Regions from separate parts of the Moellerella wisconsensis genome, predicted to be linked through region 1. Evidence: predicted binding sites of a transcription regulator. Region 1 holds the regulator's gene; each other region holds the start of a gene.
The links. Region 1 encodes Fur, which represses iron uptake genes when iron is present. Its sites were predicted from a motif close to ATAATAATGAGAACNACTATCAA; they were not measured.

Region 2: the regulator Fur is predicted to act here: its motif matches at 2,086-2,108, upstream of sufA (Fe-S cluster assembly scaffold SufA).
Region 3: the regulator Fur is predicted to act here: its motif matches at 1,578-1,600, upstream of metC (cystathionine beta-lyase).

The regions. Positions count from the first base shown of each region.
Region 1 covers NZ_CP093242.1:1,054,964-1,058,255, reverse strand. Annotated here, with positions in the region: partial or broken gene MNY66_RS04545 (type I secretion system permease/ATPase) at 1-96, shown strand, start outside; gene ybfE (LexA regulated protein) at 276-569, shown strand; gene fldA (flavodoxin FldA) at 736-1,263, shown strand; gene fur (ferric iron uptake transcriptional regulator) at 1,679-2,131, shown strand; gene MNY66_RS04525 (MFS transporter) at 2,630-3,292, shown strand, end outside.
Region 2 covers NZ_CP093242.1:1,557,217-1,560,508, reverse strand. Annotated here, with positions in the region: gene sufC (Fe-S cluster assembly ATPase SufC) at 1-56, opposite strand, end outside; gene sufB (Fe-S cluster assembly protein SufB) at 106-1,605, opposite strand; gene sufA (Fe-S cluster assembly scaffold SufA) at 1,619-2,023, opposite strand; gene MNY66_RS06995 (hotdog fold thioesterase) at 2,523-2,939, opposite strand; gene ydiJ (D-2-hydroxyglutarate dehydrogenase YdiJ) at 2,936-3,292, opposite strand, start outside.
Region 3 covers NZ_CP093242.1:2,994,677-2,997,968, reverse strand. Annotated here, with positions in the region: gene MNY66_RS13160 (DedA family protein) at 1-10, opposite strand, end outside; gene metC (cystathionine beta-lyase) at 166-1,350, opposite strand; gene exbB (tonB-system energizer ExbB) at 1,898-2,851, shown strand; gene exbD (TonB system transport protein ExbD) at 2,857-3,285, shown strand.

The sequences.
Region 1 (3,292 bases):
ATCCATAATGGCGAGATTGTCGAGTTTGATAATCATCATAATTTGCTACAACAACAAGGCTTATATGCGCAATTATGGCAACAGCAAACCCGTTAATTAGTATCAGTAGTTAGAAGTTGCTGTTTTTTTATTCGCTCGGGATATTTTTTTAAATAAGCGCTGATATTTTAATCGATAACAGCGCTTCATCGCTCCGCAATAGTAGCGATATGCAGGCAGCTAAGGTATGATTGCGCGCTGGATCCTTGGTACTCGCCCTTTAACACTTACTAGATATGGCAAAAGAACAAACTGATCGCACCACTCTTGATTTGTTCGCGAACGAACGTAGGCCTGGGCGACCGAAGACAAGCCCGTTATCACGGGATGAACAATTAAAAATCAACAAACGCAATCAATTAAGACGAGATAAAGTCAAAGGATTACGTCGGGTTGAACTAAAATTAAATGAAGACGCCGTTGCAATACTGAACCAATTGGCAGAGCAACAGAACATCAGTCGCAGTGAACTTATCGAACAGATATTGATGGCTCAGCTTGAGCAGTCACTTCTGCCGGCGAAAGATTAAACGTCATCATCCACAATGCTAACCACACAAATTTGACAGATTTATCCTGATAGTTTGGCCAAAATAGAAAGCACAATGCTATCATTAATGGTAATCATTCAGCACAAATTTGGCGTCAGAAACTGACTGACAGCCCTGACAGAAACAGAAGAGGTTGACTCACTTTATGGCAATCGTAGGTATTTTCTTCGGTAGTGACACAGGTAATACAGAAAATATTGCCAAAATGATCCAGCAAAAACTGGGTAAAGATGTGGCAGAAGTTCACGATATCGCAAAAAGCAGCAAAGAAGATATCGCTGAATTTGATATCCTGCTACTGGGTATTCCAACCTGGTATTATGGTGAAGCTCAGTGCGATTGGGATGACTTTTTCCCTACGCTCGAAGAAATTGATTTCGAGGGTAAATTAGTCGCTCTTTTCGGTTGTGGTGACCAAGAAGATTATGCAGAATATTTCTGCGATGCAATGGGCACTATTCGTGACATTATTGAGCCAAGAGGCGCTGTTATTGTTGGTCATTGGCCAACTGAAGGCTATCACTTCGAAGCCTCTAAAGGACTGGCGGATGATAGTCATTTTATCGGTTTAGCCATTGATGAAGACCGGCAACCTGAACTCACTGAAGAGCGAGTGGATGCATGGGTTAAACAAATTTCTGACGAGATGTCTCTCTCTGAAATTATTGGTTAATATCACATGTGGCTAAACACACATGTGGCTGAGCAGAAAGTTACTCAACATAATTTTAACTGTAGATGAACTACAGTAAACACGAGTCGCAGTTGGCTATTTTTTCGACTATTTAATGTTTATTTTGGCGCGATATACAGCAAATGCGATATACAGCAAATAATGTAACCAACGACCAATAAATAGCATCGTAAACATAGATAGAACGCGAAAATATAACCTAAAAATTGATTCAATAAACACGGCGACTGCAATTTATATGATGTTGGGTATATGGTAATAATGAGACATGATTGGTTTCTATTTACTCTCACTAAGCCTATAATTGTGAAATCGTTTAATAGAAATCTCTTTTTTCTGTTAATTATGTTTAGTTATTATTAAATTCATGAATTAAGTTACAGGATAAATCCGCATGACCGACAACAATAAAGCATTAAAGAATGCTGGGCTGAAAGTTACACTTCCACGCTTGAAGATACTGGAAGTGCTTCAAGATCCTGAGTGCCATCATGTCAGTGCGGAAGATCTCTACAAAAAGCTGATTGATTTAGGCGAAGAGATTGGCCTCGCAACAGTGTACCGTGTATTAAACCAATTTGACGATGCTGGAATTGTGACTCGCCATAATTTTGAAGGTGGTAAATCTGTCTTCGAACTAACACAGCAGCATCATCATGACCACCTTATCTGTCTTGATTGTGGCAAAGTTATTGAATTTACTGATGAATCAATTGAGACTCGTCAGAAAAATATCGCGGCGCGCCACGGAATTAAATTATCAAACCACAGCCTGTACCTGTATGGTCATTGTGCTGATGGTGATTGCCGTGATAACGGTGATGCTCATGAAGCGAAAGGTGAATAGTACCTTTTTATTGGCTCTGTAACTGCATCCTATAGCTTGCCGCACAACTTGGCTATATCGGTGTTTTGTGCTCTGGTTATGATCTGTTTTAGTCATATGCATTACTTTTAATGTCCAGTAAGTAACCAAAACGCTACGGAGCAATTAATCTAGTCAATTTCCTCTGAAATCCGTATGTGCAAACCACATGCGGATTTTATTTTGCCTCTCATTTGCGTTCTCTAACCAATAAATTTGATAATCACTCGACGTAATATTACACTAATCTCTAGTATCAAAAATCACATTAAAAGACCGCTTAAACAATCAGTTTTCAAAGACTAACTATCAAAAATTAACGTTCAAAAGAACCCGTATCTAAGAACGATCCCCCAAAGACTAAACGCAGAAACAACAAACAGAACAAAGTAAGCGAAATGAGAATACAATGATATCAATAGCGACTCATTGATTTCTCATCATAAATATCGCGCTAATTGATTGTTGAAGGATGAATGAATGAGTCAAACGGAACAACCCAATCGTGGCGGTTGGAGCACATTACTTACAGGTCAATATCTTTGGTTCACCTTGGCGCTAACCGGAGGGATCGTTCTGCATGCGGTCAATGTCTACATCACTATTACGACCTTACCTTCCGTAGTACGTGATATTGGCGGTCTAGATTTTTATGCTTGGAACACCACGCTGTTTATTCTGTCATCCATTATTCTCTCGGCTCTGACTTCTCGTATTTTATCCCGCCTCGGTCCGAGAAAAAGTTATCTTATCGCAACACTGATTTTTATTATCGGCACGATTGTTTGTGCCCTCACCCCCTCGATGCTACTCATGTTACTAGGACGTATAATTCAAGGCGCTGGCGGAGGAATTTTACTCACCTTATCTTATTCCATGGTTCATCTTGTTTTCCCACAATATCTCTGGTCAAGGGTACTGGCAATGATGTCGAGTATGTGGGGGATGGCAACACTTTTGGGGCCAGCATTAGGTGGTTTTTTTGCAGAATATACTCTTTGGCGCGGGGCATTTTGGTGTCTAGCTATCGTTGGGCTGCCCTATATGTATCTTACATGGCGTGTATTGCCTAATCAAAATCATCGCAGCACCGTGCAAGAAAAAATTCCCTATCGCCAATTATTGCTGCTTTCGATGGCGGTT
Region 2 (3,292 bases), 500 kb from region 1:
CCCTTGAGGATCTCATTACCTTCAATACTCACATGCAAATTTTTAACGCTTAACATATCAACATGCCTTCGAACGATATAACGCTCTTAAGAAAATAAATTTCAATCAGCCGACGCTATGCTCAAGGCTGATTGCCAATAATTTTTGTGCTTCCACTGCAAATTCTAATGGCAACTCGGAGAAAACATCTTTACAAAAGCCATTGACGATCATTGAGATAGCATCATCTTCGCTGATACCGCGCTGTAAGCAATAGAACAGCTGATCTTCACCAATACGCGAAGTCGTCGCTTCGTGCTCTAGCTGGGCACTGTTATTTTTAACTTCAACATACGGAAACGTATGTGCACCACATTCGGTACCAATCAACATGGAATCGCACTGAGTGAAATTACGTGCATTCTCTGCACTTGGGAGAATCTTAACTAATCCACGATAGCTATTCTGGCTTTTACCCGCAGAAATTCCCTTCGAGATAATCGTTGACTTGGTATTTTTGCCAATATGGATCATCTTAGTGCCGGTATCTGCTTGCTGGTTACCATTGGTCAATGCTACAGAAAAGAATTCGCCAACCGAATTATCCCCTTTGAGAATAACACTGGGGTATTTCCACGTAATCGCCGAGCCAGTTTCAGACTGAGTCCACGACATTTTAGCATTTTCACCTTCACACAATGCTCGTTTAGTCACGAAGTTAAGGATCCCGCCAGTATCACTATCACCACCCGAGAACCAGTTCTGTACGGTAGAATATTTAACTTCAGCATCTTTATGAATGATCACTTCAACTACTGCCGCATGCAGCTGATAACTATCGCGAACAGGTGCAGAGCATCCTTCGATATAGCTGACATAACTGCCTTCATCTGCAATCAAGATAGTTCGTTCAAATTGTCCAGTTTTAGCCGCATTAATACGAAAATAAGTTGATAATTCCATCGGGCAACGTACACCTTTAGGAATATAAACAAAGGTACCGTCTGAGGCGACTGCTGCATTTAATGCCGCAAAAAAGTTATCGTGACTGGAAACTACCGATCCTAAATATTTTTTTACTAATTCAGGATATTGATGAATTGCTTCACCAAAAGAACAGAAGATCACACCATGTTCCGCTAACTCTTCACGATAAGTTGTTGAAACTGATACTGAATCAAAAATAGCATCCACAGCAACAGCTTTACCTTCACGCACCGGAACACCGAGCTGATTAAAGGCATCTTCAACTTCTGCGGTCAGATAATTGGTGTTCGCCTCTGCGCCCGTACTTTGAGTCGCCCCCTCTTGTGAACTGCAATTATCGTCGCATGAACCACAAGACGGCGCGGAATAATAACTGTAATCTTGATAATCAAGCGATGGATAGTTAGCCTTCAACCAGTGAGGCTCTTCCATATCTTTCCAATGATTATAAGCATCCAGACGGAATTGCAGCATCCAATCCGGTTCATTTCGTTTAGCTGAAATGGCACGAATAACGTCTTCATTTAGACCTTTAGCCATTTCATCTGTGGCTAGTTCAGTAAAAAATCCTTCTTTATAGCGACTGTCGCTCAGCCAGCTTTGAACTTCATCGCCAATTTCTACATTGCTCTGAGACATAATCTGACTTCACTTATACGCCAAAGCTTTCACCACACCCGCAGGCATGTTGGGCTTTAGGGTTATTAAATTTAAACATTTGATTAAGTCCTTCACGAACATAATCAACCACAGTACCATCAATAAACGGCATGGCTTTTTTAGACACAAATAAAAATGCGCCTTGTTGCTCAAACACTAAATATTGATCTGTTGGGTTATCAATCATTTCAAACACATAACCAAACCCGGCGCAGCCTGACTGTTTAACCCCTAGTGAGAGCCCTTTGCTCTTCGGGTTTTGCTGCATCAGTTTACGGATTTGTGCAGCGGCGCTTTCGGTCAGGCTTACGCCTTGCCAGTTAGTTTCATCAAGTGAGAATGTTTCTACGCCCTGCTCTGCGTGCTTATCCCCACTATTTTGTAAGCTCTGAGTCATTTTTGACCTCACTAATCCTATGGTTTTTCAGCCAGTTGCCTATTATTATACCCAATAACTCCATGGTAGCGATAACCGTTATCACTTCAACCATTTGTTTTGAGAGGATATACCTATTTAAGACCATTTTTTAAACAATTAGCGATGAAATTATCTATTTCCTTTGGATGGATATTGTATATCTAAATGAATTAAAAGGATTTATTTTTTATGTTTTTTTCTTTATTCTCGCTGAACTAAATTTAAAAAAAGGCATTAATTAATAAACTGGTATTTATTATACCACTTAATGAAATCAGCGATAAAAAAAGATAATCACAAAATAAATGGGGGTATTAAAGGAGATATTAAACATACAGTGAGGGGATGATGTTGAAGATGATGATGATGTTGAAAATATAGTGCAAATATAGCTTTGCACAGGCTCCCTGTCCGTAAGTCGCACTTAGATACTCACAAAACAGGGAGTTAAATTATGATAACAGCATAAAAATCTGAATTAATCAGATAATACTGCGGTAGTTAAGCGTGAAATACAACATAACCGTTGTTTATCATCAAAAATCTCAATCGACCAAACTTGCTGACGCCGTCCCAAATGGATTGGTTTGGCGACACCGGTAACACAGCCCGAACGGACAGAACATAAATGATTCGCATTAATTTCTAACCCAACCACTTTTTGCTCCCCTTCAGTGCATAAATAACCGCCCATAGAACCTAATGACTCAGCTAAAACCACCGATGCTCCACCATGCAATAAACCAAACGGCTGTTTGGTTCGTTGATCCACGGGCATTCTGGCTTCAATAAAATCATCACCATAAGCGGTAATCGTGATCCCCAAAGTTCCCAGCATGCAGCTTGATGCCATAGTATTAAGTTGTTCTAAAGTAAACTCGCGACGCCAGATCATGCGAGCACCTCTAACAGTGCTTGTAGCGGATGTTTCATTTCAATTCCCTCTATGCGTTTCACTTGGCTGCGACAAGAATAGCCGGTACTTAAACAACGTGCGGGCGGTAATTTCTCTATTGCTGGCTGCCAAGATAGCGCGTATATCCCTTTTGAATATGCTAAATTAGCCGTTTCATGACCGTAAGTTCCTGCCATGCCACAACATCCTACACTAATATTGGCTAATGATTGTCCATATCGGCGGAAAATATTTTCCCACTGTTTACTGCTATTCGGCAATGCGGTTGTTTCGGTACAATGACCAAATAAGTACCATGGCGATTGATTATTGTTCGATGTTTGATGGCTAGA
Region 3 (3,292 bases), 1.6 Mb from region 1:
ATACTTCCATAATCGTTCCTGTTATTTGCTGATAAATTATATTTATTAGTTATTTTACAATAAAAAAAACCTTCCGTTTTGATTTGTTTACGTTAAATGGCCGAAGGAGCAATGATTTAAGTAAATATACTGAGTGTTATTTTTTCACTGCTCCGGTATCTGCAATTAAAGTCGTGCAAATGCGGCGGTTAAATCGGCAATTAAATCGGCGCTGTCTTCTAAACCAACATGCAGGCGGAATAAGGTTCCTGCGGCTGGTGTATAATCATATTGCCGCATCGCTCGGAGATCTTCGGGTTGATAACCTAAAATTAGTGATTCATAGCCCCCCCATGAAAATGCCATTTTAAAATGGGTGAAATAATCGAGAAAATTCTGGAACTGCTGGGCGGATAACGTCTGTTTTAAGCTAAAAGAGAACAAGCCATTACAGCCACTAAAATCGCGTTTAAATATTTCATATCCAGGGCAACTCGCTAATGCGGGGTGATAAACACGTTCAACTTCAGGGCGTTTCTCTAACCAATGTGCAATTTCGAGGCTACTTTTTTCATGCTGTTTTAAGCGTACTGCGAGTGTATGTAGACCACGTCCTGCCATATAAATACTATCGGGATCAGCCGTTTGCCCTAACAAATAAGAGTTTTCACGTAAGGTATCAATACAGCGTTGGTTAGCCACAGCAGTACCCAGCATGCCATCAGAATGCCCATTAATATACTTAGTGGCTGATTGAATAGAAATATCAACATCATGATCCAGTGGTTTAAACAGCACTCCCGCAGCCCAAGTATTATCCATCATTATGATAATTTCGGGATTATAACCGCGCACGGCTTGTACGATCGCCGGAATATCTTGGATCTCCATGGTAATAGAGCTGGGGGACTCAAGGAAAACCACCCGAGTATTTGGTTGCAGATAATCGGTAATATCTTCGCCTATCAGAGGGTCTATATAGCTAGTTTTCACTTTCAGTTTACTGAGGATCTGATCGCAAAAATTCTGGGTTGGATCATAAACAGCGCCACTCACTACGATATGAGAGTCTGCTTGGACAAATGCGAGAATAGCATTTGTGATAGCGGCTGCACCAGAAGGATACAATACACATCCCGCACCTTCTTCTAATTCAGTCATTGCCTGCTGAAAGGCAAAATGCGTTTGCGTACCTCGGCGGCCATAAAATAAGGCTTGTTTGCTGCGATTAGTGGTGGCGTGTTGTTTATCCGCCAGCGAATCAAAGATAATGGAAGAGGAGCGCTGAATAATCGGATTTACGCCTTTTTGAGTATATTTGGCATCTCTGCCTATCTGGACTAACTGTGTGTGTAATTTTTCGTTTGTCATATTGGCCTCTCGATCCCTAGATACTTCCAATTGCTATTGATCTAAAACTACATAGGCTGATTTTTATTCAACAAAGCCTTGCTTTGACGTTAAATGATTTTGCTTGAGAAGTACAAATAGAAATCTTGAACCTGATAATTATTCAATTTGATGGCGAGAATTGAGGATAAAAAGTTATCTACTATTTGACTAAGTTATTTTTTTTGGGAAAATAACAAAAAGTCTGAATAGTAATGATAATTACTATCAATTCATCTTGTGTCTGCTATTATCTGCCATGTTTTTTTGGCATATATTCACCGTACTTCAGATTACAAAGGGTGACAATGCTCATATTGTGGTTACTTTAAGCAATTTTATTATGTGATAAGCATTGATTTCAGATTGTGTTATTGAGCATTCCCCTATATTTCAGGTTATTGTGAGTAAAAAAGCAGCTCATAGCATTTGCGGATGGATGTGTGCTTTGCGGGGTTAGTCGATGTAAAGGTAGTTCATCGCGACTAAATATTCATTAAATAGGTAAAAGAGAGTAATAGGCCAACTGATGCGTAAATTGACAGCTTCTATTCTATTGGCAATCGGCTTGTCGGGTTCTGCGGTTGCAGATACCACTCCCGCAACGCCAAATGCAGAACAATCAGCACCACTAAATTCAGTTTCATCTAATTCTAGCGCAGTAAATGGCCAAACAATCGCGGAATCTAAGCCTGATTCGGCAACGCCTGTGATTAGTGAGAATAATTCGCCTTTAGAAGGCAATGAAGGACAGCCAGTAGCGGTTGAGGAACTCGTTTCTGCACAACCAAAAGGTGGGTTTAATGAAGACCTATCTGTTTGGGGAATGTACCAAAATGCCGACGTAGTGGTAAAAGTGGTTATGATCGGCCTAATTATTGCCTCGGTGATCACTTGGGCGTTATTTTTCTCCAAAGGTGCCGAGCTAATTACTGCTCGTCGTCGATTGAAAAAAGAGCAACGGGCTTTAGCCGATGTAGCTTCGCTAGATGAAGCTCTGTCAATTGCTGAGAAATTTAGCAAAACAAGTATCTCATATTTGCTATTAAATGAAGCGGCCTCAGAGCGTACCCTCTCATTAAATAGCACCGATCTTGCCGGTACCAAAGAGCGAACAACATTTCGTCTTGAGCGCGCTGTTGCGGCAATTAGTCGTTATATGGGGCGAGGTAATGGTTATCTTGCAACTATCGGGGCTATTTCTCCATTTGTCGGGCTTTTTGGCACGGTGTGGGGAATAATGAACAGTTTTATCGGTATCGCGCACTCACAAACAACTAATCTCGCGGTTGTGGCTCCTGGTATTGCTGAGGCATTATTGGCAACGGCGATTGGTTTGATTGCGGCGATTCCAGCCGTAGTTATTTATAATATATTTGCTCGTATGATCAACAGCTATCGGGGACAGGTCGGTGATATGGCAGCACAAGCTGCGTTATTGCTAGGTCGTGATCTCGATTTAGAAAACAGTAAAGCAAGGTAATTATTATGGCAATGCGTTTAGGCGAAGAACTGGATGATAGCGGTGAAATGCATGAAATCAACGTCACGCCTTTTATCGACGTGATGCTGGTTTTATTGATTATCTTTATGGTTGCAGCTCCATTAGCTACGGTCGATATTAAAGTCGATTTACCTGCATCAACGGCACAGCCACAACCTCGACCAGAAAAACCGGTATTCTTGACGGTTAAGGCCGACAGCCAATTATTTGTTGGTGAGCAGGCAGTATCAAAAGAACAGTTGTCCAGTGTACTCGATGGTCTGACTAGTGCTAATAAAGAAACGACTATTTTCTTTCAAGCAGATAAGACGGTTGATTATGAAACGATGATGAATGTTATGAATGCGTTACGCCAATCTGGTTATTTGAAGATTGGTTTAGTCGGCATGGAAACCGTTTCTAAGGCACCGTAAATCGATT